2 regions of the Leifsonella bigeumensis genome follow, and region 1 is predicted to be linked to the other one. Evidence: predicted binding sites of a transcription regulator. Region 1 holds the regulator's gene; the other holds the start of a gene.
The links. Region 1 encodes HspR, which represses chaperone genes until heat shock. Its sites were predicted from a motif close to AAGTTGAGTCNNNNNGACTCAACTT; they were not measured.

Region 1 (15,769 bases):
GATGTACACGCAGAACGGCAGCAGCGATCGTCTCGTGGAGGCGGTGCTCATCGAGGTCGTCTGGCCAGAGTTCGTCGCCGCGCTCGAGGCGGGGGAGTACTCGAACAAGCTCTTCGTCCCGATCCAGTTCCTCGACTTCACCGCCGGCTACGACACGAACGCCGCCGTGCTCTTCCCCGAGACCGTTGCCGTCCGCGAAACGCCGAAATTCACCTGGGGTGCGATCTTCGCCGACCGCGAGGCTGCACGCTTCCGCCGGGTCGTCACGGCGGCATCCGAGATCACCGGGCTGCAGTTGCCGGATGACGCCCTCGAGCTGCTCGGGGACCAGCGGCTCGCCGAGGAGACCTTCGTCATGTGGGACCTCATCCACGACCGCACCCACATGCGCGGCGACCTGCCGTTCGACCCGTTCATGATCAAGCAGCGGATGCCGTACTTCCTCTACTCGCTCGAGGAGCTGCGCTGCGACCTCACAGCCTTCCGCGAGTCGGTGAAGCTGGTAAGGGCTGACGACACGGATGCCGTGACGCGCAAGCACGCCCAGCTCGTGCAGTACACGGTCATCTTCGACCGCATCTTCCGGTTCGCCCTGACCGGCAGCCGGGTGCGCAACTACGACGGGCTGGGCGGCCAGCTGCTGTTCGCCTGGATGCACCAGCACCACGTGCTGCACTGGACCGACACGACGCTCAGCATCGACTGGGACGAGGTTCCGGATGTCGTCAACGCGCTCGGCGAGGCGATCGGCGACCTGTACTGGCGTTCGATCGACCGTCCGAAGGTCGCGCACTGGCTCGCCGCGTACGACCTCGTCTCGGGGACGCTCGCACCGCATCCGGCGTCGAAGTGGGCGACGCGCGACCTGCCGCTCGACGGACTGCCCAAGGACCTGACGAACGCGGTGCTGGACGACGAGTTCCCGCTCTCGATGTTCTACGAGGCGCTCTCGCGCAAGATGACCGCGGTCATCGAGTCGACGGCGGGCATCACCGGCGCCTCCGACTGAGCCACGGCCTACCGTTTGTGCGCGATTCTGGTCGGAAAGGACTGATCCTTTCCGACACATATTGCGCACAAACGGCTGGCGAGGGAGTGGCTTAGGGTAGTCGGGTGCTTCAGGTAGACAACATCAACCGCTCGTTCGGCTCCAAGCGGGTACTCACCGACGTGTCGTTCACGGTGGGCGGTGGCCGGATGACCGGCTTCGTCGGCGCGAACGGTGCGGGCAAGACCACGACGATGCGCATCATCCTCGGGGTGCTCTCCGCCGACTCAGGGCGCGTCTCCCTCGATGGAGCCGACCTCGGTGACACCGATCGGCGGCGCTTCGGCTACATGCCGGAGGAGCGCGGGCTGTACCCGAAGATGAAGGTCGCCGAGCAGATCGTCTACCTCGCCCGCCTGCACGGGCTCACGCCGGCCGCAGCGCAGCGGAACACGACGCAATTGCTCGAGAGACTCGGTCTCGAGGAGCGAGCGGACACGACGGTCGAGAGCCTCTCGCTCGGCAACCAGCAGCGCGCACAGATCGCCGCCGCTCTCGTGCACGACCCGGAGATCCTCGTGCTCGACGAGCCGTTCTCCGGTCTCGACCCGATCGCCGTCGAGACCGTGCAGGGGGTGCTCAAGGACCGTGCGGCCAGCGGTGCACCCGTGCTCTTCTCCTCACACCAGCTCGACATCGTCGAGCGCCTGTGCGACGACCTCGTCGTCATCGCCGATGGCGCCGTTCGGGCCTCCGGATCCCGCGAGAAGCTGCGCGCGGAATTCGGGGAGTCCCAATACGAACTCGTCGTGACGGGCCCGGCCGAGTGGGTGCGTGACGAGGGCGTCGAGACCATCAGCATCGACGGCGGGCATGCGGTGTTCCGGGCCGACAGTCCGGATGCCGCCCAGGTCGTGCTGCGTGCTGCACTCGACAGGGGCCGCGTGCTGCGGTTCGCCCCGCAGGAACCGTCGCTCGCCCAGATCTTCCGGGAGGTCATCCAGTGACCACCTTCCAGAACCCCGGATTCGCGGCGAGCTCCTGGCTCGTCGCCGAGCGTGAGATCCGGATGAAGCTGCGCAGCAAGGCGTTCCTCATCTCGACCGGCATCCTCATGCTCGCCGTGCTCGGGTCGATCCTCGCCAGTGGGCTCTTCGGCACCGCCAACTCGAAGATGCACGTCGCCGCGACCGGCGCAGCCGTCGCGGTCGCCGAGCAGCTCCCGAACCTGAGGGTCACGACGGTGGACTCCGTCGAGGCCGCCAGGGAACTCGTGCGGGACGGCACGGTCGAGGCCGCGCTCGTTCCCGCGGAGGATGCGCCGACCGGCGTCCAGATCCTCGCGCTCGACTCGGCGCCGCAATCCCTCGTCGTTGCGCTGAGCACCCCACCGACCGTCGAACTGCTCGATCCGGACGCGCTCAATCCGCTGCTCGCCTACCTCGCGGCGATCGCCTTCGGCATCGTGTTCTTCATGTCGGCCATGACCTTCGGGACGACGATCGCGCAGAGCGTCGTCGAGGAGAAGCAGACCCGCATCGTCGAGATCCTCCTGTCGACGATCTCGGTGCGGGCGCTCATGGCCGGCAAGGTCCTCGGCAACAGTCTGCTCGCCTTCGCACAGATCGCTGCGATCGCGGCCCTCGCCGCCATCGGCCTGACCGTCACGGGTCAAGCCGAACTGCTCGCGAGCTTCGGGCCGTCCATCGCCTGGTTCGTGGTGTTCTTCGTGTTCGGATTCATCATGATCGCCGCGCTCTACGCGGCGACCGCATCCCTCGTCTCCCGGCAGGAGGATGTCGGAAGCGCGACCTCGCCGGTCATGATCCTCGTGATGCTGCCCTACATCCTCGTGATCGCGTTCAACGACAACCCCGTCGTGCTCGCGATCATGTCCTACGTGCCGTTCTCGGCGCCGGTCGGGATGCCGATGCGCGTCTTCCTCGGCGATGCAGCGTGGTGGGAGCCCCTGCTCTCGCTCGCCATCCTGCTGGCGACGACCGCGGTCGTCATCGTGATCGGAGCCCGCATCTACTCGAACGCACTCCTGCGCACGGGCGCCCGCGTGAAACTCTCCGAGGCACTCGCCCGCTGACGCTCGGTGCGAGAATGGGTCGGTGACTCGACTTCATGATCCCCAGCTCCGTGGCTTCGCGAGCGACAACTACGCCGGCGCCCACCCCGAGGTCCTCGCGGCGATCGCCGAGGCCAACGAAGGCCACCAGGTCTCCTACGGCGAGGATGTCTACACCGAGCGTCTGCACGAGCGCATCCGCGAGATCTTCGGCGCACAGGCAGAGGTGTTCCCGGTCTTCAACGGCACGGGGGCGAATGTCACCGCGCTGACCGCGATGCTGCCGCGCTGGGGCGCGGTCGTCTCCTCGAAGACGGCGCACATCCACTCCGACGAGGGAGGGGCGCCGGAGCGCGTGAGCGGGCTCAAGCTGCTCACGGTCGAGACCCCCGACGGCAAACTCACCCCAGGGCTCATCGATCAGGAGGCCTGGGGCTGGGGCGACGAGCACCGCGCCCAGCCGCTTGCGGTGAGCGTCACGCAGACGACGGAGCTCGGCACCCTCTACTCGATCGACGAGCTGAAGGCGATCACCGCGCACGCCCACGCGAAGGGCATGACCGTGCACATGGACGGCGCCCGCATCGCGAACGCCGCCGCCGCACTCGGCACGGGACTGCGCGAGTTCACGACGGACGCCGGCATCGATGTGCTGAGCTTCGGGGGCACGAAGAACGGCATGCTCTACGGCGAAGCGATCGTCGTCCTGAACCCGGATGCCGCCGACGGCCTCCTCTTCCTCCGCAAGTTCAACATGCAACTGGCCTCCAAGATGCGTTTCGTCTCCGCCCAGTTCCTCGCCCTCCTCGAGGGCAACCTGTGGTTGCGCTCGGCGAGCCACGCCAACGCGATGGCCGCGCACCTGCGGCGCTCGCTCGAGGATCGCATCGCCGACGGCTCGATCGCGGGGCTCTCCTTCTCCCAGGCCACCGAGTCGAACGCGGTATTCGCCGTGCTGCCTCCGGGAGTCGCCGACCGGCTGCGGAAGGTCTTCCGCTTCTACGACTGGAGCCAGGCGACCGGCGAGGTGCGCTGGATGTGCTCCTTCGACACCACGGAGGCCGACATCGACGCCTTCGTCACCGCCATCGTGCGGGAGCTCACGCCCTGACCCAAGCGGCGAGACAGCCCGCAACCACGGGAATGTTACGTCACAACCAGACACACGGCGTCACGTCGATCGCGTGCGGTTTCCGGCTTCTCTACTCTGCGTAGAAGAAACCTGAAGGAGAAGCCATGACGCTCATCGACACCAGCATCCCGACCACCAACGTCGAGTCGATTCCAGAATTGGCCGACCACTGGAAAAAACTCGACCTGCGGAAGATCCTCCGGCGACCGGCGGCCTTCCTCTCGGTGAGTCAATCGAACTCCCTCTACAAGCCGGGGGGCGTACAGTATGGCGAACGTCACGACCTCCGTGGAAGCCTCGAGGCGACCGTGCGCTCCGTCGAGGCGGCTCGCCACCGTGACAACTTCGTGTCCTTCAACTGGATCGGCTACTCCGTCTTCCGGCAGGGTTACCCGCAGTCCGCCTTCGACACGGTGCAGTACGACTCCTGGACGGGCGCCCTCGATGCCACCCCGGAGCAGATCGCGTGGGACAACGAACTCGTCGGCGAGTTGCGCGAACTCGTGCGCCCCGGCGACAACGAGCTCTTCGAGAAGGCGCTGCAGACCGCTTTCGTGGGCACTGATCTACCCCTGGAACTCGCCCGCAAGAAGGTCGAGGTCGTCGTCATCACCGGCATCCACCTCGACTGGTGCGTTGAAGGCAACGCACGAGCGGCCCGCGACAACGGCCTGCTACCGATCATCATCGGCGATGCGACGGGTTGCCACCACGCGGAGTCGGAGCCGGCAGCCTTCGACCGGATCAACAAGTTCTTCGCTCCGGTGATCTCCTCGGAGACGTTCCTCGACCTTCTCACCGACTGACGCGGGAGCATCCCATGGGAAACATCGGACTACTCTTCGTCGGAATCGTCCTGCTCGTCAACGGACTCAATTCCCTGGGCATCGTGCCCGCGCGCAGCGCGGCCATCCTGAACCTGTTCGTGGGCACGATGCAGGTCGTCCTGCCCACGATCATCCTCATCCAGAACAGCACGGATGCCGCGGTGATCAACAGCACCTGGCCGACCTACCTCTTCGGGATCACCTACCTGTACTTCGGGCTGAACATCCTGTTGAAGCTGGAGCCGGAGGGCTTCGGCTGGTTCAGCGCGTTCGTGGCCGCGATCGCGTTCTATCACAGCATCATCAGCATCGGTCCCGACCCGATCTTCGCGGTCGTCTGGTTGACCTGGGCGATCATGTGGTCGCTGTTCTTCCTGCTGCTGGCGCTGGGACTCTCCGGTCTGACGCGGTTCACCGCCTGGTTCCTGATCATCCTGGGCATACCGAGTTGCACGGTGACGGCACTGTTCCTCTTCAAAGGGGTGTGGAGTACAAGCCCGGCAGCCGGGCTCCTGGCTCTCACCGCCCTGGCGGGCGCATCCGTGCTGGCCTGGTTGCTGGCCCGATCGAACCTGGCCCGCACGCTCGAACCCCAACCCCACCAGCCGGCCTCGGCACAGCAGCCCGTGACCGCCTGATACCGGCGCCACCCTGCGGAAGTGGTGGAGGTGACATCACCTCCACTGATTGCTTCTAGGCTGACCCTCATGAGATTCGGAATGTTCGTACCGCAGGGCTGGCGTCACGACCTCGTCGGCATCGACCCGGCCGACCAGTGGACGGCGATGAGCGGCCTGGCCGCACACGCCGACAGCGGGCAGTGGGAATCGATCTGGGTGTACGACCACTTCCACACCGTGCCGGTTCCGAGCGAGGAGGCGACGCACGAGGCATGGTCGCTCATGTCCGCTTTCGGCGCGACGACGAAGCGCATCCGGCTCGGCCAGATGTGCACCTGCATGAGCTATCGCAACCCCGTCTACCTCGCGAAAGTCGCCGCCACGGTCGACGCGATCTCCGGCGGACGGGTCGAGATGGGCATCGGCGCCGGCTGGTACGAGCAGGAGTGGCGCGCCTACGGCTACGGCTTCCCCCGCGCAGGCGAGCGCCTCGCCCGGCTCGATGAGGGCGTGCAGATCATGCGACAGGCCTGGAAGACCGGATCCGCAACCCTCGACGGCGTCCACTATCAGGTCGACAACGCGATCGTGCGACCGCTCCCGCTGCAGGAAGGCGGCATCCCGATCTGGATCGCCGGCGGCGGCGAGAAGGTCACGCTGCGCATCGCGGCGAAGTATGCCGACTACACGAACTTCGCCGGCGGCAACCCAACGGTCTTCGCCGAGAAGAGCGAACTGCTGCGGACCCACTGCGCCGAGGTCGGAACCGACTTCGAGGGCATCGTGCGCTCAACGAACCTCTTCACGGTCGTCGCCGACACCGAGGCCGAGGTGAAGGACCGTCTCGACGCGATCGAGGCACGCCTCGTGCCGGCGCTCGGCGCTGAGCGCGCCGCGGCGTTCGCCCGCGACTACCGCAACTCACCGGGCGCCGGAACCGCCGAGCAGGTCGCGGAGCGCCTCGCGGGCCTGCGAGACCTCGGAGTCGGCTACGCCATCCACAACTTCCCCGAGGCCGCCTACGACCGCTCGGGGATCGAACTGTTCGAGCGCGAGGTCATCCCCGCGCTCGCTTAGGGCAGTCGCGCGGCGATCGCGTCCCCGATCGCGGGGCCGAGGGTGAGGGCGAAGGTTCGCGTCAGGTGATCCTGGTCGCGGTACACGTTGGCCCCTCCGACAACGCTGAAGCACACCGTGTCGTCGCAATAGCTGTCCGTGAAGTCGAGCACGGTCGCACCCGCCATGGCACCGGCGAGGGCGAGAGGGTCGGTCTGTGCGAGCACGTCCGCGCGGAGTTCCGTGCAGGCATCCGGTGCTGCGTTCCGGAGACACTTGTTCGGGTCCTCTACGAAGTCGGGATTGTCGACGATCGTGACGATCGCCGCACCGGCGGCCTGCTTCCACGCCTCGAGGAAGCCATCGCGCAGCACCTCATCGTGGTCGGCGGCGCTGACCGTGTACGGCGTGTGCGCGAGCGCCGCGGTGAACACCACGTCGTAGGGCGCGACCGCCGAGAGTTCGTCGGCGAGGTTGGCGCGCCAGTCGACGCAGGATGCCGTGAACGCCGGGCTCGGCCCGCTCACCGGTGCCGTGGTCCACGGGCAGGCGCCCTTGAGGTAGGTCGTGAGCGACCAGCCGCGCTCATCGGCGAGCGCGATGAGGGTCTCGATGTACTGGTAGGCGTGGCTGTCGCCGATGAGGGCGATACGCGGAGCATCCGGGGATTCCGAGCCGAAGTGGCAGGCTTTCACCGCCGACTCGTTGAGCTGGACGAAGCACTCGACGTGACCAGGGGAGTCCGCGTTGCCGAAGCCGGGACTCGGGATGATCGCGCCGGCGAGTTCCGGGTTCTCGCAGTCGGGACCGGCGAGCGCACCGAAGCAGTCGGGCAGGTCGGCGCGGATCTGCTGCAGCTCGGCGGCCTCCGCCTCGTAACGCGGGTTGTTGACGACCCACGCGGCACCGACGAAGAGACTCGACACCGCCATGAGCCCGATCACACCGAGGTACGTGATGCGAGGACGTCGCAGGGTGAAGAACTTCCAGGTGCGGACCGGATCCTCGATGAACTTCTTGGTGAGCCAGGCCAGCAGGAAGCAGATCGCGATGAGAGCCACCCGGTTCCAGCCGGAGAGGCCCCAGCCCGGGATGTAGGGGGCGACGATGATGAGCGGCCAGTGCCACAGGTAGAGCGAGTACGAGATGTCACCGACGAAGCGCTGCGGCGGCCCGCCCAGCACGCTTCCGACATCCCACCAGTGCTTCGCACGGTCGGTCGTGATGACCATGGCCGTCCCGATCACCGGAAGGAGTGCGGTGTAACCGGGGAAGGGGGTGTCGCGATCGAAGAACCATGCCGCGGCGAGAATCATCGCGAGCCCCGCGTAGCCGATCAGGTTGGGCCACCACGCGCCCGTCGGGCGCAGCCTCGGAAGCAATGCCAGGATGGCCCCGGCCCCGAACTCCCAGAACCTCGTCCACGTCACGAAGTACGCCTCAGCCGGATTGGTGGCGGTGTAGAACGCGGATGCTGCCAGCGAGACGACGCTCACGACGACGACGATCCCCACCATCGGCAGCCAGCGCCGCGCGGCGAAGAACTTCACACCGAGCCAGGTCGCACCGAGCAGTAGCAACGGCCAGACGATATAGAACTGTTCCTCGAGCGAGAGCGACCAGTAGTGCTGCACGGTCGTGGCGTCATGCGAGGCGAGGTAGTCGACCGAGCTCAGGGCGAGCTGCCAGTTCTCGAAGTAGAACGTGCTCGCAAGGATCTCCTTCGCCTCGGAGACGAGGCTCGAGAGGGGCAGCAGGAAGAGCACGGCGAGCGCGCAGAACACGAGCACCGTGATGGCGGCGGGGAGCAGGCGACGTGCGCGCTTCGCCCAGAAGCTCGGGAGGGCGATCCGGCCGGTGCGGTCGAGCTCGCGGGCGAGCTGCCCGGTGATGAGGAAGCCCGAGATGACGAAGAAGATGTCGACGCCGATGTAGCCGCCGGAGAGGCGTCCGGGCCAGACGTGGTAGAGCACGACCAGCATCACGGCGATGGCACGAAGGCCCTGCACGTGGGGAAGGAAGTGGCTCGCCTTCGTGGGGCGCTGTCGAAGGCGGGGCTCAGTCATCGCCGTTCAGGCTATCAAGTACTGCGCACCGAAAGTTCATCCTCCTCCGGATCGAGGTCGACGAGAACGGTGTCCCCGTCCCTGGTCGTACCGGCGAGCAGCGCCGTCGCCAGCCGGTCGTCGATCTCGTGTTGCATGAGCCTGCGCAACGGCCGGGCACCGTAGATCGGGTCGTAGCCCCGCTCGGCGAGCCAGGCCCGCGCGTTCGGCGTGACGGCCAGGTCGAGGCGACGGTCGGCGAGGCGACGCTGCAACCGGTCGACGTAGAGCTCGACGATCTGGCCGAGATCCTCCTCCGAGAGCGGCGAGAAGATGACGATGTCGTCGAGCCGGTTGACGAACTCCGGCTTGAACGCCTGGCGCACCATCGCGGTGACCGCCTCCTCCTTCTGCTCCCAGCTGAGGTCGGGGTCGACGAGGAACTGGCTGCCGAGGTTCGAGGTCAGGATGAGGATCACGTTACGGAAGTCGACCGTGCGCCCCTGGCCATCGGTGAGCCTGCCGTCGTCGAGCACCTGCAGAAGCACGTCGAAGACATCCGGATGCGCCTTCTCCACCTCGTCCATGAGCACGACCGAGTATGGACGCCGCCGCACCGCCTCGGTGAGCTGGCCGCCCTGCTCGAACCCGATGTACCCGGGAGGGGCACCGAGCAACCGGGCGACGGAATGCCGCTCGCCGTACTCGCTCATGTCGATCCGGATCATCGCCTTCTCGTCGTCGAACAGGAACTCGGCGAGCGCCTTGGCGAGCTCGGTCTTGCCCACACCCGTCGGGCCGAGGAACAGGAACGAGCCGGTCGGGCGCGAGGGGTCGGCGATGCCGGCACGGCTGCGACGGACAGCATCCGCCACAGCCTTTACGGCGGGCCTCTGGCCGACGAGCCGCCTCGCGAGCTCGGATTCGAGGTGCAGGAGCTTCTCGGTCTCACCCTGCAGCAGACGTCCGACCGGGATGCCGGTCCACGCCGAGATGACGGCGGCGATGTCCTCCGCGGTCACCTGGTCGTTGACCATGAGCGGGGTCTCGGCCTCCGACTTCTCGGCATCCGCGACCTCGCGCTCGATGACCGGGATCTCGCCGTAGAGCAGCCGGGAGGCCAGCTCGAGGTCGCCCTCGCGCTGCGCGCGGTCGGCCTGCATACGGAGGCTGTCGAGCTTCTCCTTGAGCTCGCCGACCCGGTTGAGGGATGCCCGCTCCTTCTCCCAGCGCTCCTGCAGTTCGGCGAGATGGGCGCTCTTGTCCTTGAGGTCGTCGCGCAGTTTCTGCAGCCGCGCCTTGCTCGCTTCGTCCTTCTCCTTCTTGAGCGCCAGCTCCTCGAGCCTGAGCCGGTCGACGCCGCGCCGGAGCTCGTCGATCTCGACCGGGGCCGAGTCGATCTCCATGCGCAGGCGACTCGCCGCCTCGTCGATGAGGTCGATCGCCTTGTCGGGAAGCTGGCGACCCGAGATGTAGCGGTTGCTGAGCGCCGCCGCCGCGACGAGCGCGGTGTCGGCGATCGCGACCTTGTGGTGGGCCTCGTAGCGCTCCTTCAGCCCACGGAGGATCGCGATGGTGTCCTCGACACTCGGCTCGCCCACGTAGACCTGCTGGAACCGGCGCTCGAGCGCGGCATCCTTCTCGATGAACTCGCGGTATTCGTCGAGGGTCGTCGCCCCGATGAGGCGCAGCTCGCCGCGCGCGAGCATGGGCTTGAGCATATTCGCCGCAGCGACGGAGCCCTCGCCACCGCCCGCACCCATGAGGGTGTGCAGCTCGTCGACGAAGGTGATGATCTGGCCGTCGGCGTCGTTGATCTCCTTGAGCACGGCCTTAAGCCGCTCCTCGAACTCGCCGCGATACTTCGCGCCGGCGACGAGGGCCGCCAGGTCGAGGGAGACGAGACGCTTGTCCTTGAGCGAGTCGGCGACATCACCCGCGACGATCCGCTGGGCGAGCCCCTCGACGACCGCGGTCTTGCCCACGCCCGGCTCCCCGATGAGCACCGGGTTGTTCTTGGTGCGTCGTGTGAGCACCTGGCTCACCCTCCGGATCTCCGCATCGCGACCGATGACCGGGTCCAGCTTTCCGGTGCGGGCGATCGCGGTGAGATCCACCCCATACTGCTCGAGAGCGGTCTTCTGCTCCTCGTCGCTGGCCGGTGCGCCCTGCATGTTCGCCATCTTCCTATCCCTGCGCCCTCTCCGCCGTCACGGCACCGGCCGAAGCCGGACGGAACGCGTGTGCCATCCACCACCAGGCGAGCCAGCCGATCACCGCGTTCACGACCAGTGCCAGCAGGAAGCCGAGGAGGCCGGTCGTTCCGAAGTTCGCCCAGCCGTCGAGGCCGGCCGCCGTCAATGCGCCCGACAGGAACTGCAGCACGACGGTGGGGATCCATCCCACCAGCCAATAGGCGATGATGGCGATCCCGGCTCCGGCCCAGGTGACGGCCCACGGCCGGGTCGTGCCGTGCGAACGGAGGATCGATCTGCTCGCGAAGAGCGCGGCCGTCATGATCGCGAGGCCGACGATCACCACCACGAGACCGATGATCGCCACGATCCCGTAGTCGAACGAGGCGAAGAAGCCGCGTACTGCCAGGAACCCGGTGCTGAGCTCATCCCCGCTTCGCGCGACCTGCTCGAACAGGATTGCGAAGAAGGCGCCGAACACGGCGACCACGAGGGGGACCACGATGAGCGTGAAGCCGAGCGTCAGGACGTTGAAGCCGACAGCGCCGGCCCAGAACGCACCCCGCTTCTCGCGCGTCGAGAGCGGCGGCCGCACGGCACGGTACGAGGGCGGCGGCCCGCCGTAGGGCTGGGCGGCAGAGGGCTGGGCCGCGGCGGGCTGGACTGCAGGGGGCTGTGCTGTGTAGGGCGAGGCGGATTGCGGTGCCGCCGGGGGTGGGTTCTCGATGGTCATCGTTCGTTTCTCCTGGTTGTGCGAATCGCGATTTCGATCGGTGCGGTCAGTGTGCGGTGCGGTTGATGGTGACGGTCACTCGTCGAGCGGTCGCCAGACGACGAGCTGGGTGTTGCGCTGCGCCCGCGTCCCCGTGCGCAGTGAGACGACGTCGCCGGACTCTCCCGCGGCGAAGACGCGCCGACCTGGCCGGTTGAGCAGCTCGTCGGCGAGCGCCCGCTCCAGCTCGCGCACCCGATCCTGCAGCTCCGTGACATGATTCTCGAGCTCGAGGACCCTCCGGATGCCCTCCAGGCTCACCCCTTCCGCCCCGAGTCGGGCGATCTCCCGCAGCTGCGCGACGTCCCGCATCGAGTAGCGGCGGGAGTGGCCGGCGGTGCGCCGAGGACTCACCAGGCCGAGCCGATCATACTGTCGGAGCGTCTGCGGGTGCATCCCGGCGAGGTCCGCGGCCATGGCGATCGCGAAGAGCGGCGAGTTCTCGTCCATCGTCATGCTTTCGCCTTGGCGATGAGGTCGGCGCGGGGATTCTCCACCGGCATGGCCTTCTCGAACTTCTCGAGGTACTCTTTCGCGTCGACCGTGAGGTGACTCGGTACAGCGATGACGATCTCGGCGAGCAGGTCGCCGGTGCCCTTCGCGGTGGTGACCCCGCGACCCTTGACGCGCAGTACGCGTCCGCTCGGGGTTCCGGGCGCGATCTTGAGCTTCACCGGCTCGCCACCGAGGGTCGGAACCTCGATCGTCGCGCCGAGGGTCGCCTCGGCGAAAGTGACCGGAACGTCGACCCGCAGGTTCTGCCCCTCCCGCTCGAACACCGGATGCTTCCGCACGGTGACCGTGAGCGTGAGGTCGCCGGGGGCGCCGCCGTCGGGACTCGGCTCGCCCTTGCCCTTGAGTCGGATCTTCTGCCCATCCGCGACGCCCGCGGGGATGCGCACGCTGATCGGCTTGCCGCCGGATGCCTGGAGCCGAGCAGTATCGCCCTTGATCGCGGTCATGAAGTCGAGCGTCGTCGAGGCCGTGATATCGCGCCCCTTCGTCGGACCGCCCGCTCCGCGGAATCCCCCGCTCGCCTGGCCGAATCCTCCATTGCCGAACATGCTGCCGAAGATGTCCTCGAAGCCGCTGGCCTGGTAGCTCGTGCGCTGGTTGCCGCCGCCGCCGAACATGCCCCCGAAGACATCCTCGAACCCGCCGTTCTGGCCGCCCGCCGCGAATCGCGGCATGCCGGAGCCCATCGCGCGCATCTGGTCGTACTCTTTGCGCTGCTCGGGGTCGGACAGCACGGCGTTCGCCTCGCTGATCTCCTTGAACTTCGCCTCGGCCTTCGCATCGCCCGGGTTGGAGTCCGGATGGTACTTGCGCGCAAGCTTGCGGTAGGTCTTCTTGAGGTCGGCCTGGGAGACGTCCTTCGACACTCCGAGGACCTTGTAGAAGTCCTTGTCGAACCAGTCCTGGCTGGCCACGGTTACTCCTCGGGAACGGAAACGGCGACCTTGGCCGGACGGAGCAACCGCTCGCCGAGCCGGTATCCGGGCTGGACGACCTCGGCGATCGTGTTGCTCGTGGCGTCTTTACTCGGGATCTGGGCGATCGCCTCATGGACGTTCGGGTCGAACGGTTCGCCGGCCTCCCCGACCTGCACAAGGCCGTACCGTCCGAAGATCGTGCGCAGCTTCTGCGCGACGAGCTCCAGCGGGCTGCCTTCCAGGTCGCCGTGCGCATGCGCGAGGTCGAGATCGTCGAGCACCGGAAGTATTCCGGTGATGACCTCGGCGACGGCGAGGTCGCGAGCGACGTACCGATCGCGGTCGACGCGCTTGCGGTAGTTCGCGTACTCGGCCTGAACCCGTTTGAGGTCCTCGAGATGCTCGGATGCGGCATCCGCCTCCGAGCCCGACTCGGCCGGCACCGGCTCCTCGAGGAGCCTGGCGAGGTCGTCGTCGGTCAACTTCTCTCCGACATCCTCGACGTCCTTGCGGGCCTCGCCCGTCTCCGGGTCGATGCGCCTCTTATCGCGCACGACCGGCTCCGACGAGGAATCCTCTCGCCCTGAGCCCCCCGAAGGGTCGCGAGACACCGGCTGGTCAGAGTCGTCGCCTCGCCCTGAGCCTGTCGAAGGGTTCTTCCTGTCCTTGTTCTTGTCGGCGGCCATTGCTACTTCGAGCCACCCTCAGGCTCGTCCTCGACGACTTCGGCGTCGACGATGTCCTCGTCGTCCGGCGAGGCGGCTTCACCCGTCTCGGAGTCGGCCGCGGTCGCCTCGGCGGTCTCGCTCTGCTGGTACAGGGCCTCGCCGATCTTCGTCTGGCTCTCGTTGAGCTTGTCGAACGCGACGTTGACCGCATCGTCGTCCTCGCCCGCGAGTGCGGTCTTGAGGGCGTCGACATCCGCCTGGATCTCGGTCTTGACGTCATCCGGAAGCTTGTCGGCGTTGTCGCTCAGCAGCTTCTCGGTGGAGAAGGCGAGCTGCTCGGCCGTGTTGCGCATCTCGGCGGTCTCCCGGCGGGCCTTGTCCTCAGCGGCGTGCTCCTCGGCCTCGCGGATCATCCGGTCGATGTCCTCCTTGGCCAGCGACGAGCCGCCGGTGATCGTCATCGACTGCTCCTTGCCGGTGCCCTTGTCCTTGGCGGACACGTGCACGATGCCGTTCGCGTCGATGTCGAAGGTGACCTCGACCTGCGGCACGCCCCGGGGGGCCGGCGCGATGCCGGTGAGCTCGAAGGTGCCGAGCGGCTTGTTGTCCTTGGTGAACTCGCGCTCGCCCTGGAACACCTGGATGGCCACCGACGGCTGGTTGTCGTCGGCCGTCGTGAAGGTCTCGCTGCGCTTGGTCGGGATGGCGGTGTTGCGCTCGATGAGCTTCGTCATGATGCCACCCTTGGTCTCGATGCCGAGACTCAGCGGGGTGACGTCGATGAGCAGGACATCCTTGCGCTCGCCCTTGAGGACGCCGGCCTGCAGCGCGGCGCCGACGGCGACCACCTCATCCGGGTTGACGCCCTTGTTGGGCTCCTTGCCGCCGGTCTCCTTCTTGATGAGGTCGACGACGGCGGGCATGCGGGTCGAGCCGCCGACGAGCACGACGTGGGCGACATCGGCGACCTTGATGCCGGCCTCCTTGATGACGTCGGCGAACGGCTTCTTGGTGCGGTCGAGCAGGTCGGAGGTCATCTGCTCGAACTGGGCGCGGGTGAGCGTCTCGTCGAGGTTGGCCGGCCCGTTCTCGGTGAGCGAGAGATACGGCAGCTGGATGCTCGTGCTCGTCGAGGAGCTGAGCTCCTTCTTCGCCTGCTCCGCAGCCTCCTTGAGGCGCTGCTTGGCGATCTTGTCCTTCGAGACGTCGACACCCGTCGTCTCCTTGAACTTCTTGATGAGATGGTCGACGATGCGCTGGTCCCAGTCGTCGCCGCCCAGGCGGTTGTCGCCGGAGGTGGAACGCACCTGAATGGTCGAGAAGTCGTCGTCCTTGCCCACCTCGAGCAGCGAGACGTCGAACGTACCGCCGCCGAGGTCGAAGACGAGGATGAGCTCGTCCTCCTTCCCCTTGTCGAGGCCGTAGGCGAGCGCGGCCGCGGTCGGCTCGTTGATGATGCGCAGCACGTTGAGGCCGGCGATCTCACCGGCCTCCTTCGTGGCCTGGCGCTCCGCGTCGTTGAAGTAGGCGGGGACGGTGATGACGGCATCCGTCACGGTGTCGCCGAGGTACTGCTCCGCGTCGCGCTTGAGCTTGCCGAGGATGCGGGCGGAGATCTCCTGCGGCGTGTACTTCTTGCCGTCGATCTCGGTCTTCCAGTCGGTGCCCATGTGGCGCTTGACGCTCGCGATGGTGCGGTCGACGTTGGTGACGGCCTGCCGCTTGGCGGTCTCGCCGACGAGCACTTCGCCGTCCTTGGTGAAGGCGACGACGGAGGGGGTGGTCCGGAAGCCTTCCGCGTTCGCGATGACGGTGGGTTCCCCGCCTTCCAGGACCGAAACAACCGAGTTGGTCGTTCCGAGGTCGATTCCTACTGCTCGAGCCATGCGCTCTGTACTCCTTTGATGAAAGCTGAAAAGTGGGACTTGAGTCCCGATCACTCAAGTTTTATGCCTGTGG
Region 2 (15,769 bases), on a different contig from region 1:
ATCACGATCAACGTCGCACCCAGGCTGGCCGACCACATCCGGATGGTTGATGGCACACCGCCCGCGCCCTTCGAGAAGGTCGTCGACCTCGACGACAACGAATATCCGGGACGGCCGTTCGATCCATTCGACCGCAATCCTCAGGACCCCCAGATCGACATCGCACTCTCGGTCGACACCGCAGAAGAGGCCGGATGGGCGGTGGGCGAAGAGCGCTGGGTGGCCGTATCCGGAAACTATGGCTTCTACGCACGCCTTTCCGGCACGTTCGAGGCGGTCGACCCCAAGGACGGCTTCTGGGCAGCATCGCCCTCCGCGCTCCAGCCCGGAATCGACTACACCCCGTTCGGTGGGACGAACACTCGCATCGTCGTCGGGGCCGCCTTCATCGATCCTGGGTCCTGGCCGGCGATGGCGGACCAGACGTCTCTTTCCATGCTGACCACGGTCGCCATTCCCTTCTCCATGGCCGGGCTCACCGTGGAGGAGGATGAAGCGATCATCCCCCAATTGCGCGGCTTCACGAGCAACGCCCAATCGGTGGCGAACGTCGCCAAGCCCCAGGTGGTGACCTCCCTCACCTTCGGATCCGACGCCGAGACGACGCTCAGGACGGCTATCTCTCGCGCGGCAACGGCCACCGCCGTGCTCGTGATGGTCGCCTCCGGCCCGATCGGCGTCGCGATTGCGACCCTCTGGCTGCTCTCGCGACTCATTATGCTGCGCCGTCGCGACTCGCTCGCCCTGGGCTCCGCGCGCGGGGCGAGCGATACGCAGCTGCGCCTGTCCCAAGCTTTCCAGGTCCTCCTGCTCTCCGCCCCGGCCGCGGCGATCGGCGGCGCGATCGGGTACCTCCTGTTCCCCTCGTCCGCGAGCCCCGTCGCTGCGTGGTTCGCGGCCGCCGTCGCCGTCGTTCCGCCGATCCTCATCATGATCGCGGCGTCGCCCCGGAGCCTGCGGGCCGCCCGTGGCGACCTCGACCCGCGTGCCCGCGGCCGCTACCGCTGGGTGCTCGAGATCATCGTCCTCGCCCTGACAGCTCTCGCAGTGTTCCTCCTGCTCCAGCGCGGCCTCGCGACGAGCGCGGAAACGGTGGGCGTCGACCCGCTCCTGGCCGCAACCCCCCTGCTGCTCTCACTCTCCGCGGGGCTCATCGTGCTGCGGCTCTATCCGCTTCCGCTCCTCGGCTTCGCCCGCTCTGTGAAACGCAAAAAGGGGATCGTGGCGTTCCTCGGCGCGAACCGCAGCATCCGGGACCCCGCCGCCGGCCTCGCCCCCGTGCTCGCGATGGTCGTCGGCCTCGCGGTCGCCGTGTTCTCCGGCGTGCTGCTCGGAACGGTCACCGGAGGCGTCAGCACGGCCGCGCACTCGACGATCGGTGCGGATCTCCGCATCGAATCGCCCATCCTCGATCAGAAACAGCTGGACGACATCGCCGCCGTCAAGGGCGTCGAGGAGTCCGTCTCGCTGTACCAGTACAGCCGCCTGCAGAACCTGTCGGTCGAGGAGAACCTCTCCGTGCCGGTCATGGTCGCCGACACGGCTGCGCTCGCGCGCGTTCAGGAAGGTGTGCCGGGCGCCGCGCACATCGACCTCGACATGACGAAGCCGGTCACGGTCGATGGTGGCGATGACCGCATCCCCGTACTGCTGTCCCCCGACCTCGCTGCGAAGTACACGATCACCGAGGACTCCACCTTCGGCAAAGCGGACATCGTGAGCGCGGGCGACCCAGGCACATCGCCATCGCTCAGCGGCGTCGCTGACTGGGTACTCATCGATACAGCGCAGAGCGACGGATTCGGCATCTACACCTTCCTGCCGCGCATCACCCTCCTACGGCTCGATCCCGGAGCCGATATCGCTGCCGTCAAGGCCGAGCTGTCCCGGATCGCGGGCCCGGATGCCACCATCCAGAGCCCCGCAGATGCCGCCGCGCTCCTCAACGACTCTCCGGTCTCCGGCGGCCTCCAGCTCGCGCTGCTCGCCCTCATCGCGATCGTCGCCCTGCTGTGCGCCGGCACGGTCGTGCTCGCACTCATGATCAGCGGACCGGCCCGCGAGCGCCTGCTCGCCCTGCTGCGCACACTCGGACTCACTCGGAGTCAATCGCGTGGCATCACCGGGTGGGAGATCGGGCCGACAGCGCTCGTCGCGATCGTCACCGGATGCATCCTGGGCGCTGCGCTTCCGCTCATCGTGCTCGCCGGTGTCGACCTGCGACCGTTCACCGGCGGTGTGATGCAGCCGATCATCACGCTCAACCCCGTACTCCTCGGGATCGTGGTCGGCGGCTTCGCCCTGCTCGTGGTCGTGGCGACAGCGATCGCGATGGCGGCCGCGCGGCGCGTGAGCCTGGCTCGCTCTCTGCGCACCTCTGAGGAAGGATAGGACCATGACCGAAGCTCCAGCGACGGGCACCGTCTCCACCGCCGTTCCAGCACATGCCGAGCCGCACATCCTGTGCGCCGACCTCGTGCGCATCTTCGCCGCCGAGGGTGTCGAGGTGCAGGCGCTCCAGGGGCTCAACCTGCGTGTCGACCGCGGCGAGATGGTGGCGCTCGTCGGCGCATCCGGGTCCGGCAAGTCGACGCTGCTCACGATCCTCTCCGGCCTCGACACCCCGACCGCGGGCCTCGCACGCTGCGCGGGCAGCGACCTGCTCACGATGGGACGCAAGGAGCGCGTGCAGTACCAGCGGCACAGTGTCGGGTTCGTCTGGCAGCAGACCTCGCGCAACCTGCTCCCCTACCTCACGGCGGCCGAGAACGTCGCGATGGCGATGGCGGTCGCCGGCAACAAGACCAAGGACCGCAAGGGTCGCATCATGGAGCTCCTCGACCTGCTCGAGGTCGGTTACTGCGCCGACCGCCGTCCCACCGAGCTCTCCGGCGGCGAGCAGCAGCGCACCGCGATCGCGGTCGCTCTCGCCAACGACCCGCAGGTGCTTCTGGCCGATGAGCCGACCGGTGAGCTCGACGAGGCGACATCCTCTGACGTGCTCGAGGCGATGCGCGGGGTCAACGAGGGGCTCGGGATCACGACGCTCATCGTCACGCACGACCCGGCGGTCTCGGAGCACGTGAATCGCACGATTCAGATTCGCGACGGCCGCACCTCCACCGAGGTGTTGCGGCGCCGTGAGGTCGATGAGCACGGGCAGGAGCAGCACATCGCCGAGGAGTTCGCGGTGCTCGACCGCGTCGGCCGTCTTCAGCTTCCCGACGACTTCACCAAGACGCTCGACCTGCGCGAGCGGGTGCGGCTGGCCCTCGAGACCGACCACGTCGGGGTGTGGCCTGGCCACCGCCCGGCGAAGGCTGCGCCGGCAGTCCCGGATGCGCCTGCACCCGAAACGGGACCGGCATCCGAAAGTGGGGAGGCCTGGCAATGACCGACTCAGGCATGACCGACGCCGGTGTGACGCCGGGCGCACTTCTCGGCGTCCAGGAGGAGCCGGCCCCGGCGCTGCGCGCGGAGAGCGTGAGCCGCACCTTCGGCTCCGGTGCGCGGGAGGTCCACGCCTGCACCGACATCAGCCTCGAGGTCCACTCGGGCGAGTTGCTCGTCGTGCGCGGCAAGAGCGGGAGCGGCAAGACGACGCTGCTCAACATCCTCGGCGGGCTCGACCGCCCCACCTCTGGGGACGTGTGGATCGGCGACCAGGAGCTCACCAGCTTGAGCGACGGAAAGCTCGCAGAGGTGCGGCGCGGCAGGATCGGCTACGTGTTCCAGACCTTCGGGCTCATTCCGGTGCTCTCGGCGGCGGAGAACATCGAGGTGCCGCTGCGGATCCGCGGCACCGACCCTGCCGTCCGTGAGCAGCAGGTGGCCGAGATGCTCGAGCTGGTCGGGCTCGCCGACCATGCCGCGCAGCGGCCGTACGAACTCTCCGGCGGGCAGCAGCAGCGGGTCGGGCTCGCGCGGGCGCTCGTGGGCGAGCCGGACATCCTGCTCGCGGACGAGCCCACCGGCCAGCTGGACTCCCGCACGGCCGCCACCATGATGGACCTCATCGAGGAACTCGTGAAGGCCAGGGGGATCGCCGCGGTCATCTCCACGCACGACCCGCTTCTCGTGGCGAGGGCCCACAACGTCGTCGACCTGCACGACGGGCGGCTCGCGCCGCAGGACGGCGAAGCCCGGGGTCGCCACGCAGCCCCAGTACCGGCGGTCTGAAACTCGAAGGGGACCCGCAGTTGCCTGCAGGCCCCCTCCGGGCGAACGCTACGCGATCGTCAGTTGACGTCCGCCGGCAAATGCCTGAATCCGGTCGCCACCGACACCACCGTCGACGCCCCGCTGTCCCCGTAGCTCACGAGACCGAGGTAACTCGTCGACGCCCTGAGCTTCGACCAGGACGCGGTGTAGGTCGTCGGCACGCCCGCCTGGCCGGAAATCTCCGAAGGATCCAGCGTGAGCGGTGACCCACCGGGCAGAACCGAGAACGTCGTCAGGTCGAACGCCGTCGCCGGATTCGCGGAGAACACATCGACGAACACCAGGTACTTGCCCGCATCCGGCGAGTAGAGATCGACCCGCTCGTCCGCGGACCCGCTCGCCGACTGCCAGCCGGCGACCGGAGTGCCCTTGCTGTCCAGTTGGTAGACCGTGAGATCGAGGTCGGCAGAATCATCGACCGAGTTGAGGTCGAACCTGGCCAGCACCGTGCCCTTCGCGACCTTCACCATGTACTGGAACTCGGCTCCAGTCACACCGGATCCCGAGTGGTCCCTCTCCGTGTTGGTCGGATCGCGCTGCAGCGTTCCGGCGGTCAGGCCGGTCGTGCTGAGCGGGATCACTCCGTCGCCGCCAGGCGTGACGGTCACGTCCACGGAACCGGTGAGACCGGTGCCGCTCACCTCAGCCGGAGCCACAATCGTCACCGGCTGGATCGCGATGGGCGACCGGGCGACGGTCGAACCACTCGTCCAGGTGAGCGAACCGGTCGCGAACTGGTCGAGCGGAGCATCCGTCCGGCTGAACATCACCGTGAAGCTGGCCGTGTCACCAGGGCTCGCGAAGCTGAGCGTCGACGGCGAGACGACCGCGTCGATACCCGGGATCGAGACCGCTGCGGTGAATGTTCCCGCCTGAGTCGCCGTCACCGTGCGGGTGATCGTCTCCGGGGCCGTGAGGGCGCCGATGGCGATCGACGCCAGGTTGAGGTTGCTCGGGTCGATGGGATCGACCCCGACGTCGTAGCCGATGCCCTGGATGTACGCGAGCCAGTCGTCCAGGTCGTTCAGGTAGAGCAGGCCCGGTTCGAAGTACTTCGTCGGGTCGACATGACCTGCGCCCTGCACGAACGGATCGGTCACCGCGTCGCCCGCGCTGTCGAGCGTGTTGTACGCGCTCGTCATCATGGCCGACTTGATCTCGGACGGCGACGCGTTCGGCGACTTGCCGAGGTACAGGGCGGCGAGGCCGGTGATGTGCGGCGCGGCCATCGACGTCCCGGAGAGGAACTGGAAGGTCGGATCGCCACCCTCGGCGTTCGCACCGTCGGCGATGATCGCCACACCCGGCGCCGTGATGTCCGGCTTCAGGATGTCGCTGCCATCGGCCAGCACCGGCCCCCGCGAGGAGAACCCGGCCACCTGCGGCGTCGCGGGCTCGATGCCCGTCGAGTTGCCGGCGGCCATGCTCACCGTCGCCCCCGCCGTCGCCGCGTAGGCCATGAGCGCGTCATGGAACTGCACGTCGAGGTGGATGGTCGGAACCGAGTGGTTGTCGAGGTCTGTCGACCCCGCGACGACGTTGATCAGGATCATGCCGATTCCGCCGGCCCTGGCGACCTCCGCCGACTTGTCGACACGGGCGATCACACCGCGCTCGCACACAACGATCTTGCCCGCGGTGAGCGCGGGGTCGAGCGTGTTCGCGAAGCACAGGTTGGCATCCGTCGCACCCGAGAGCGCGACGGCCGAAGCCAGCACGAGGTCACCCTCGAGCGGAGGCGCGCCCGGCGTCATGTCGAGGGTCACGGATGCCCCGGCCATCGCCGCACCGTTGCCGAGCGTGGCCGTCGCCTCGTAGCTCGGGATCGTGCTGGCGGCGACCGTGGTGATCCAGGGTGACGCGTTGTCGAGCGTCGAAGCGCCCGGCCCGTCGTTTCCGGCGGAGGCCGAGACGAACACCCCCGCCGCCGCCGCACCGAGGAAGGCCTGGTCGGTCGCGGAGACGGTGGTCTGGGCCGCGCCACCGCCGATGGAGAAGTTGATGACGTCGACGCCGTCGTCCACCGCGGCATCGATCGCGGCGATGAGGTCGGATGTCGCGCATCCGTCGTCCGCGGTCGTGGTCGGGTCCTGGCCGGTCCAGCACACCTTGTACGCCGCGATCTTCGCGGCCGGTGCGACACCGGTGATGGTGCCGAAGCTCACGCCGTCGATCGAGGCCGCGACATCCGGGTTGCCGGCCGCCGTGCTCGAGGTGTGCGAGCCGTGACCGTCGCCGTCGCGCGGTGAGAGGTACTCGCCGAGGTCGGTTCCACCGATGTTGCCGGCGCCGAAACCGTCGACGAAGTAGCGCGCACCGACGAGCTTCGTGGTGCAGTCGGCCGCCGTGAACTGCACACCCGTGACGCACTCGCCGGTGAAGGTGTTGCCGTCGCCCTTGGCGAACGTGATGGCGGACCCGGAGAGATACGGGTCGGCGCCCGGCGTCGTGCCGAGCGGGTCGCCGGCGAAGGACGGGTTCTCCGGCGCGATGCCGGTGTCGAGCATGCCGACGACGACTCCGGCGCCCGCGTTGCCCACGCCGCCGAGGGATGCCCAGACGCCATCCGGACCGTCGAGCCCGAGGAACGAGGTCGAGGGAACGGCGGCCACGTGACGCAGCTCATCCGGGGCCAGGGCCGCGACGTTCTTGTTCTGGGAGAGTTCGATCGCCTGCTTCGTGCTCAGGTGCGCGGCGAAGCCGTTGAGCGCGAGGGTGTACGAGTAGTCGATGGTTGCGCCGACCGAGGCGGCGACCGCCTTCTGCTGCTTCTTGAGATAGGCGGTGTAGCTCTGCACTGAGCGACGATCCGCCTTGAGCTGTTCACCTTCATCCGGCTTGGTCGGGGCGAAGCCGTCGACCCCGCCTTCGTAGGTTGCGGCCGAGGCGTCGACCAGGGTGACGATGTAACGTCCCGGTGCGAACGATGTCTGGCCGTGGCCGCCGATGGAGGTCGGGGCGGCGATGGCTCCGAGCGCAGGCCCTGTGATGAGACCCTGCGCGACGAGGCCGGACGCGATGAGTGCGCTGGTGGCGACTCCCGCGATGATTCTTCGAATGCTCACGGATGTGTCCCTTTCTGAGCAACATGGATGGATGCTGCAGTCGGGTCTGCGCTGGACTCACGTTAGACCCGGTCTACCCCCGTAGGGGTCACATCGTTACCATTCTGTGACCAAACTGTGCCCAGGCGGGATCGGCCTGCACCCTTCGCGCAGGGCGAACGCGAGGAGCTGGCACTCTCATGGGTAGAGTGCTAATTTCTTAATAGTTGAGTCAGACCGACTCAAGTATTGAAGGAGTGATGAACTTGGCCATGTACTTCGACCCGTTCCGTGAACTGGACCGCGTCGCCGCGAACCTGCTGGACGCTCGGCAAGGCCCCCGCCTCATGCCCATCGACCTGCACAAGGACGGCGATCTCTATATCCTGAACGCCGACCTTCCGGGCATCGACCCTGGTTCGGTGGACGTGGATGTCGACGGGCAGCTGCTCACGATCCGTGCTGAGCGCACCTCCCGCAGCGACGACGTCAAGTGGCTCGCCCACGAGCGCCCGAGCGGCTCGTTCCTGCGTCAGCTGAACCTCGGCGACGGAATCGACACCGAGCACATCAGCGCGAACTACGACAACGGCGTGCTGAGCGTCATGATCCCGGTGAGCGAGAAGGCGAAGCCGCGCAAGGTCGCGGTGCAGTCCGGCGCCGCGTCGGCCCCCGTCGAGGTCAACGCCGCCTGACGCTCACGATGCGGCGTTTCGCCGGTGGCGCCCTCGTTCAGACGAGCGCATCGCTGGCGGGACGCCGCACCGTCGTCTTCCGGGGACCAGGCGTGCTGCCGGGCAGGAGCGCACGGAGGGCGTTCAGGATCGTGATGAGGTCGACGACCTCCTGCAGCGCGGCGCCGATAACGGCGGGCAACCATCCGAAGGCAGCGGCGAGCATGAGCCCGACACTGATCGCGATGCCCAGCCAGATGCTCTGAAGGGCGATGTGCACTGTGCGCCGCCCGATCTCCACGGCATCCGCGACCCTCGACACGTCGTCGACCAGGATGACGACATCGGCGGATTCGCTGGCCGCCGTCGAGCCGCGCGCACCGAGCGCGATCCCGACACCCGCCACGGCCAGCACCGGTGCGTCGTTCACTCCATCGCCGACCATGATGACGGGCCGCGGAGTCGCCGAGCGGACGAGATCCACTTTGTCCTGCGGCAGGCACTCCGCGTGGACGTCGTCGATGCCGAGCTGCTCCGCGATCGGCCTCGCCGTCTGCTCCACATCCCCGGTGAGGAGGACGAAGCGCCGGATGCCGCTGCGACGCAGTCGCTCCAGCGTCTCCGGCGCCTCCTCCCGCAGTTCGTCCCTCAGCACCACGGTGCCGGCGAAGCGGCCATCCACCGCGACGTAGACGGCGGCTTCCCCACTCGCGAGCGAGCGACGCTGCACGCCGGTCGCGCGGTCGGCCACGAAGCCCGGCTTGCCGACGATCACCTCGCGGCCGTCGATCGTCGCCTCGACCCCGTGCGTCGCCACCTCGCCGGCCCGGCTCGCCTCGCGCAGGGGGATCCCGCGATCCGCCGCCGCCTGACGCAGCGCCGCCGCGAGCACGTGCGAGGAGTACTGCTCGGCCGACGCGACGATGCCGAGTAGCTCATCACGGCCAAAATCGGGGCCGAAACCCGGTTCCGGATGCAGCGCGACGACCTCCGGCACGCCTTTCGTGAGCGTGCCCGTCTTGTCGAACGCGACCGTGCGTGCCACGGCGAGTTGCTCGAGGGCCCAGGCCCCCTTGACGACGACGCCCGTCTTCGAAGACCGGCTCATGCCGGCCATGAACGAGATGGGCGCTGCCAGCAGCAACGGGCACGGCGTGGCCACGACGAGCACCTCCGCGAACCGCACCGGGTCGCCCGAGATCGCCCACGCGATCCCTCCGATGACCAGCGCGATGACCGTGAACGGGATCGAGTAGCGGTCGGCGAGCCGCACCATGGGTGCCCGGCTCGCGGAGGCCTCTGCCACGAGTTTGACGATGAGCTGGTACTGGCTCGCGCTCGCGACCGCCGTCGCGCGGATGTCGACCGCTCCGGGCCCGTTGATCGCGCCGCTCCACAACTGGTCGCCGCGCACCTTGTCCACGGGCAGGCTCTCGCCGGTCAGGGTCGACTCATCGAGAGAGGTCTCCGGGCTCTCGAGCACGGCATCCACCGGCACGATCTCCGACGGGCGCAGCAGAAGCCGGTCCCCGACGGCGACCAGATCAACAGGGACATCCTCGATCCCCCCGGAAGCCGTGTACCGGTGCGCCTGCAGGGGGACCCGGTCGAGCAACGACCGGAGGTCGCGTTCGGCGCGCCCGGCAGCGTAGTCTTCGAGCGCCTCGCCACCCGAGATCATCAGGACGATGATGATGCTCGCCCAGAACTCTCCGACGACGACCGTCGAGACGATCGCGATGACCGCGAGCACGTCGAGGCCGAACTGCCCACGTAGGAGCCGGCGCATCATCGACCAGGCCTGCATCGCTGCGACGATGAGCGCGAAGCCGCTGATGACCCACTGCGCGATCAGGACGTTGCCGGTGAGCGCGAGGCCGAGCCCGGCGACGCCGACCACCACGGTGATCGCGACGATCGGGTAGCGCCGGATGGCGGACTTCAGCCAGCTCATGTCTTCATTACTATCCGCAACCGGTCACGGATTCCAGCTAGGTGAGCCTGACCTTTGTTCCGGACGAACTGTGCCTGAGGTGTCGAAGGTGACCGTCAGCCCAGCCGCGACTTGAGGTTGTCGGCGAGCGCTCCGAGGAACTCCTCGGTCGTCAGGTGGCCCTGGTCCGGGCCGACGAGCAGGGCGAGGTCCTTCGTCATCTTGCCGGACTCGACCGTCTTCACCACGACATCCTCGAGGGTGTGGGAGAAGTCGATGAGCTCCTGGTTGCCGTCGAGCTTGCCCCGGTGGGCGAGCGCGCGCGTCCAGGCGTAGATCGACGCGATCGGGTTCGTCGAGGTGGGCTTGCCGGCCTGGTGCTGGCGGTAGTGGCGTGTGACGGTGCCGTGCGCGGCCTCCGCCTCCACGATCCTGCCGTCCGGAGTCGTGAGCACGCTCGTCATGAGCCCGAGCGAGCCGAAACCCTGGGCGACGGTGTCGGACTGCACATCGCCGTCGTAGTTCTTGCAGGCCCAGACGTAGCCGCCCTCCCACTTGAGGCTCGACGCGACCATGTCGTCGATGAGGCGGTGCTCGTAGGTGAGACCCGCCGCGTCGAACCTGGCCTTGAACTCGTTTTCGAAGACCTCGGCGAAGAGGTCCTTGAACCGGCCGTCGTAGGCCTTGAGGATCGTGTTCTTGGTCGAGAGGTACACCGGGTAGCCGCGGTCGAGGCCGTAGCTGAGCGAGGCGCGGGCGAAGTCGCGGATCGAGTCGTCGAGGTTGTACATCCCCATGGCGACGCCGGAACCCGGAGCCTGGAAGACCTCGAAGCTCTGCGGCTCGCCGCCATCCTTCGGTGTGAAGGTCATCGTGAGGGTTCCCTCGCCCTCGAAGCGGAAGTCGGTCGCGCGGTACTGGTCGCCGAACGCGTGACGGCCGATGATGATCGGCTTGTTCCAGCCGGGGACGAGGCGCGGGATGTTGGAGATGATGATCGGCTCGCGGAAGATCGTGCCGCCCAGGATGTTGCGGATCGTTCCGTTCGGGCTCTTCCACATCTTCTTGAGGCCGAACTCCTCGACGCGTGCCTCATCCGGCGTGATCGTCGCGCACTTGACGCCGACGCCGTGCTTCTGGATGGCGTGGGCCGCGTCGATCGTGATCTGGTCATCCGTCTCGTCGCGCTTCTCGATCCCGAGGTCGTAATACTCGAGGTCGATGTCGAGGTACGGGTGAATCAGGGTGTCCTTGATGGCCTGCCAGATGATCCGGGTCATCTCATCGCCGTCGAGTTCGACGACGGTCCCTTCAACCTTGATCTTCGACACGGGGTCTCTCCTTGGGTGCTTCGCGCTGGGCCCATTTCGGCCGAGAACCAGCTTACAGGCACCGCGTAAGTATCTCGACATCGAGATATCTCTAGGTTTGCGTCGCTTCGTGTGGTTAGCCTGTCATCATGGCCAACCTGAGACTGGAAGAGTTGTCCGGGAGCAACGCGCTCGCCGCGAACAAGCTCACACTACGGCGCGGGCAGGAACAATTCGTGATCCCGCCGACCTACGCGATCGCCGATGCCTACCTCGATGCGACGACGAGTTGGCCGCGCGTCGTGCTCAAGGATGACGTCGTAGTCGGGTTCATCCGGGGCAATTTCGACGAGGATGCCGCGGAGGAGGAGTTCCGCAGTTGCGTCTGGCGCGTCCACGTCGCCGCGAACCAGCAGGGGCAGGGTGTCGGCACGTTCGCCGTGCTCGCTCTCGCCGAGGAGGCCCGCCTCCGCGGGTTCACGAGACTCTCCGCGCTGTGGGAGCCCGGCGACGACGGGCCGGAGGCCTTCTTCACGAACATGGGCTTCGCGGTCGAGCGGGAGACGCAGTACGGCGAGAAGTTCGGGGTACTGGCGCTCTAAATGCCGCAGGGAGAGGATTTCGTGAGCCGCGTGCTCGCGGTCGTCGAGTCGATCCCGCCGGGCAAGGTCATGGCCTACGGCGATATCGCCGCGGCCATCGGCTCGCGCGCGCCGCGCGGCGTCGGCCAGGTCATGGCCCACTACGGCAGCGACGTTCCCTGGTGGCGCGTGATCCGCGCGAGCGGGCAGCCGCCGCTCTGCCACGACGATGAAGCCCTGCTCCACTACGAAGCCGAGGGAACGCCGCTCGTGCCCACGGCATCCGGCTACCGGATCAACCTGCGCCTAGCCCGCCATCGGCCGTAGTCCTGATGAGGTAGCTGTTCACGCTGACGATCTTCGTGGTCCTGGCTGCGCCGGCGAAGCGCAGCCCGTGACAGAACGCCAATCTGGCTCCGTCGACCAGATCGAGTACACCATCGACGCCTGCTCCGCGTCCGTGAGTGAGGAATGTCCCGAATGCCACCTCCTCAACGGGTGGAAGATCGTCGACCCATTTCAGTACCGTGTCACGACCAGTCAAGTGCTGCTCTCCGACGAACGTCCAGGCAACGTCGTCGGCGAGAAGCGGGGCGATGGATTCTCCGTCCCGCTCGGCGATGGCCACCACAAGGTCTCGCAAGATTTCCTTCCGCGGGGCGTTTCCGCAATCCGGCTCTTCATGAATCGTCACCACGCGCAGAATCGTATTCGTCCTGGAGGGCGGATGCGAAAGAAGGTGACCTACTCCGATTCAGCCTGCGATACGCCCATCACGGGCCGCGAAGGGTCGCATAATTTCCTTCCCGGGCGCTGCGAAGGGCCATCTGGGACCCCTCGCGGGAATCAGACGAGGGAGTCGCGCCAGGCGGCGTGCATCTGCGAGAACTTGCCGGTGCCCGCGATGAGGTCGGCCGGCGTGCCGTCCTCGACGATGCGGCCGTGCTCCATGACGAGCACCCGGTCGGCGATCGCGACCGTCGAGAGACGGTGCGCGATGATGACGGCCGTGCGGTCGGCGAGCAGGGTCTGCAGGCCCTCCTGCACGAGCCGCTCGCTCGGGATGTCGAGGGATGCGGTGGCCTCGTCCAGGATGAGCACGACGGGGTCCGCGATGAACGCGCGCGCGAACGAGATGAGCTGCCGCTGGCCGGCGGAGACCCGCCCGCCGCGCTTGTTCACATCCGTGTCGTAGCCGTTCGGCAGGCCCTCGATGAACTCGTGTGCGCCGACAGCCTTCGCCGCCGCGACGATCTCGTCGCGGGTGGCCTCCGGCTTGCCGAGCGCAACGTTGTCGGCGACGGTTCCGGAGAACAGGTAGGCCTCCTGCGTGACCATCACGATCGCCCGGCGCAGGTCCTTCGGATGCAGCCGTCGCAGGTCCACCCCGTCGAGGGTCACCGCACCCGAACTCGGGTCGTAGAAGCGCGAGATGAGCTTTGCGAGCGTCGACTTGCCCGCCCCGGTCGAGCCGACGAGCGCGATCGTCTGCCCGGCGGGGATGTCGAGATCGAAGCTCGGCAGCACCACCCGATCCTCCTTGTAGGCGAACTCGACATCGTCGAACCGCACGGCACCCTTCGCCTTCCACAGGTCGATCGGGCCGGTCGGGTCGGGGACGCTCGGCCGCTCCTCCAGGACGCCCGAGATCTTCTCGAGCGCAGCCGCCGCCGACTGGTACGAGTTGTAGAACATGGCGATCTCCTGCGCCGGAGCGAAGAAGGATCGGGTGTAGAGCAGCGTCGCGAGCAGCACGCCGATGGCGAGCCCGCCCCCCGCGACCCGCAGGCCGCCGACGAAGAGCACGACCGCGAGCGTCACGTTGCCGATGAGCACGAGCGCAGGATCGTAGATCCCGAACAGGTTGATGGCGCGCTCGTTCGCATACCGGTAGTCCTCGACGAGCGATCCGAACTCCTTCTCGTTGCGCTTCTCCTTGCGGAACGCCTTCACAGCGCGGATACCCGTCATGGTCTCGACGAAATGCACGATGACGCGGGCGGATGTCGTGCGCGTCTCCCGGAACACCTTCTGCGAGTTCCGCTGGAACCAACGAGTGAGGAACCACAGCGGCACGAGCGCACCGAACAGGACGAGCCCGCTCACCCAGTCGAGCGAGAACAGCGCGATCGCGATGAATGCCATGTACAGGCCGCCCTGCACCAGCTGGCTGATGCCGGAGTCGAGCAGCTCCCGGATCGCGTCGAGGTCGCTCGTCTGGCGCGCGATGATGCGCCCCGACGTGTAGTTCTCGTGGAACTCGAGGCTCAGCCGCTGCGTGTGCAGGAAGACCCGCTTGCGCAGCTCGATGAGGATGGCCTGGCTGATCCGTGCGGTCAGCACGGTGTACCAGGCGATGAGCACCGCGCCGATGATGCCCGTGAACAGGTAGGCGCCGACGGCGAGCCCGAGCGGCATCCAGTCCTGCTCGAGCATGGCCGGCAGGCCGTTGTCGATGCCGAACGCGATGAACGCGGGGCCGGCGACCTGCGCGGCCGTGCTCACCACGACCACGATGATGGTCAGCGTGATGCGCGCCCGCAGCGGCCTCACGAGCGAGCCGAGCAGCCGCAGCGAGCGGACGCGGATCTGCCGACTCTCCGCCTTCGTGTAGTCCTGGCGCTCTTCGCCCTCTACCCCGGTGACACTCATGATCCGACCTCGGTGCTCATGCGGCCCACGCCGCTCCTGACGATGGGAACGGGGGTCGTCGGCGGTGAGGATGCGCGCCGGGGCGGCTCCCCATCGTCCTCGAGGCTCGAGATGACGAACCGGTAGTGCTCGCTCGAGGCGAGCAGGTCGGAGTGCCGGCCGACGGCGGTGATCCGCCCGTCCTGGAGCAGCGCGACCCGGTCGGCGAGCATGACCGTCGACGGCCGGTGCGCCACGATCAAGGCGGTCGTGGATGCGAGCACCCGTCGGAGAGCGGCCTCCACGAGCGCCTCGGTGTCCACGTCGAGCGCGGAGAGCGGGTCGTCGAGCACGAGAACGTCCGGCTTCGCCGCGACCGCGCGCGCGAGCGCGAGGCGCTGTCGCTGCCCGCCGGAGAGGCTCATGCCCTCCTCGCCGACCTTCGTCTCCAGCCCATCCGGAAGCTCGTAGACGAAGTCGGCCTGGGCGATGTCGAGAGCCTCGGCGAGTTCCTCCTCCGAGGCGTCCGGCCGGCCGAGCAGCACGTTCTCCCGCACGGATGCCGAGAACAGCGTCGCATCCTCGAACGCCATGGCGATGTGGCTGCGCAGGTCCTCACGCGAGAGGTCACGGATGTCGACCCCGTCGAGCGTGATGGATCCGCCGGTCACGTCGTACATCCGCGTGGTGAGCGCGGTGACCGTGGACTTGCCACTGCCGGTGAGCCCGACGAGCGCCATGGTCTCGCCCGGCTCGAGCTCGAGGTCGACGCCGTTCAGCAGGTCGGGGAAGCGCTCCGGGGAGTCCACGTAGCGGAAGTGGGCGTCATGGAAGACGAGGCGTCCCTCGGGGTTCGCGATCGTCTTCGGGTTCGCCGGGTCGACGATCGTGTTCTCCTCGTCGAGCACCTCGAAGAACCGGTCGGCCGCGGTGCGCGTGTCGAAGGTCATCGAGAGCAGGAAACCGATCGATTCGACCGGGAAGCGCAGAACGGTCGCCGTGGCGAAGAACGCGACGAGCGCGCCGACGGTGAGCTGGCCGAGCCCCGCCAGCCAGACGCCGCCCGCGAGGCACAGCGCGAAGGTGACATCCGGCACGAGCAGGAGCCACAACCAGATCCCGGCGATCGCCTTCGCCTTCTGGATCTCGGTGCCCCGCAGGAGCTCGGCCTGCGCCTCGAAGTTGCGCAGGGCGTACTTGCCGCGCCCGAACGCCTTGAGCACCCGGATGCCGTGCACCGACTCCTCGACGGTCGTCGCGAGGTCCCCGGCCTGGTCCTGGCTCCGGCGGGCGACGACCGAGTACTTGTTCTCGAACAGGTAGCCGTAGATCCACAGCGGAATCGAACAGACCATGAAGAGCACGCCGAGCATCC

Region 2: a site for HspR is predicted at 7,490-7,514, ahead of ABD678_RS03455 (Hsp20/alpha crystallin family protein). Genes of this name have one in related genera too.

Annotation. Positions count from the first base shown of each region.
Region 1 covers NZ_BAABAE010000001.1:366,960-382,728, reverse strand. The annotation lists gene ABD678_RS02090 (DUF6421 family protein) at 1-1,009, shown strand, start outside; gene ABD678_RS02085 (ABC transporter ATP-binding protein) at 1,114-1,995, shown strand; gene ABD678_RS02080 (ABC transporter permease) at 1,992-3,083, shown strand; gene ABD678_RS02075 (threonine aldolase family protein) at 3,106-4,173, shown strand; gene ABD678_RS02070 (cysteine hydrolase family protein) at 4,299-5,000, shown strand; gene ABD678_RS02065 (AmiS/UreI family transporter) at 5,015-5,659, shown strand; gene ABD678_RS02060 (LLM class F420-dependent oxidoreductase) at 5,729-6,718, shown strand; gene ABD678_RS02055 (acyltransferase family protein) at 6,715-8,763, opposite strand; gene ABD678_RS02050 (ATP-dependent Clp protease ATP-binding subunit) at 8,778-10,925, opposite strand; gene ABD678_RS02045 (MFS transporter) at 10,930-11,670, opposite strand; gene ABD678_RS02040 (heat shock protein transcriptional repressor HspR) at 11,746-12,159, opposite strand; gene ABD678_RS02035 (DnaJ C-terminal domain-containing protein) at 12,162-13,139, opposite strand; gene ABD678_RS02030 (nucleotide exchange factor GrpE) at 13,142-13,696, opposite strand; gene dnaK (molecular chaperone DnaK) at 13,831-15,696, opposite strand.
Region 2 covers NZ_BAABAE010000002.1:96,327-112,095, reverse strand. The annotation lists gene ABD678_RS03475 (FtsX-like permease family protein) at 1-2,391, shown strand, start outside; gene ABD678_RS03470 (ABC transporter ATP-binding protein) at 2,396-3,394, shown strand; gene ABD678_RS03465 (ABC transporter ATP-binding protein) at 3,391-4,179, shown strand; gene ABD678_RS03460 (S8 family peptidase) at 4,239-7,286, opposite strand; gene ABD678_RS03455 (Hsp20/alpha crystallin family protein) at 7,532-7,960, shown strand; gene ABD678_RS03450 (heavy metal translocating P-type ATPase) at 7,998-9,893, opposite strand; gene ABD678_RS03445 (NADP-dependent isocitrate dehydrogenase) at 9,989-11,203, opposite strand; gene ABD678_RS03440 (GNAT family N-acetyltransferase) at 11,332-11,784, shown strand; gene ABD678_RS03435 (MGMT family protein) at 11,785-12,090, shown strand; gene ABD678_RS03430 (nuclear transport factor 2-like protein) at 12,059-12,460, opposite strand; gene ABD678_RS03425 (ABC transporter ATP-binding protein) at 12,610-14,415, opposite strand; gene ABD678_RS03420 (ABC transporter ATP-binding protein) at 14,412-15,769, opposite strand, start outside.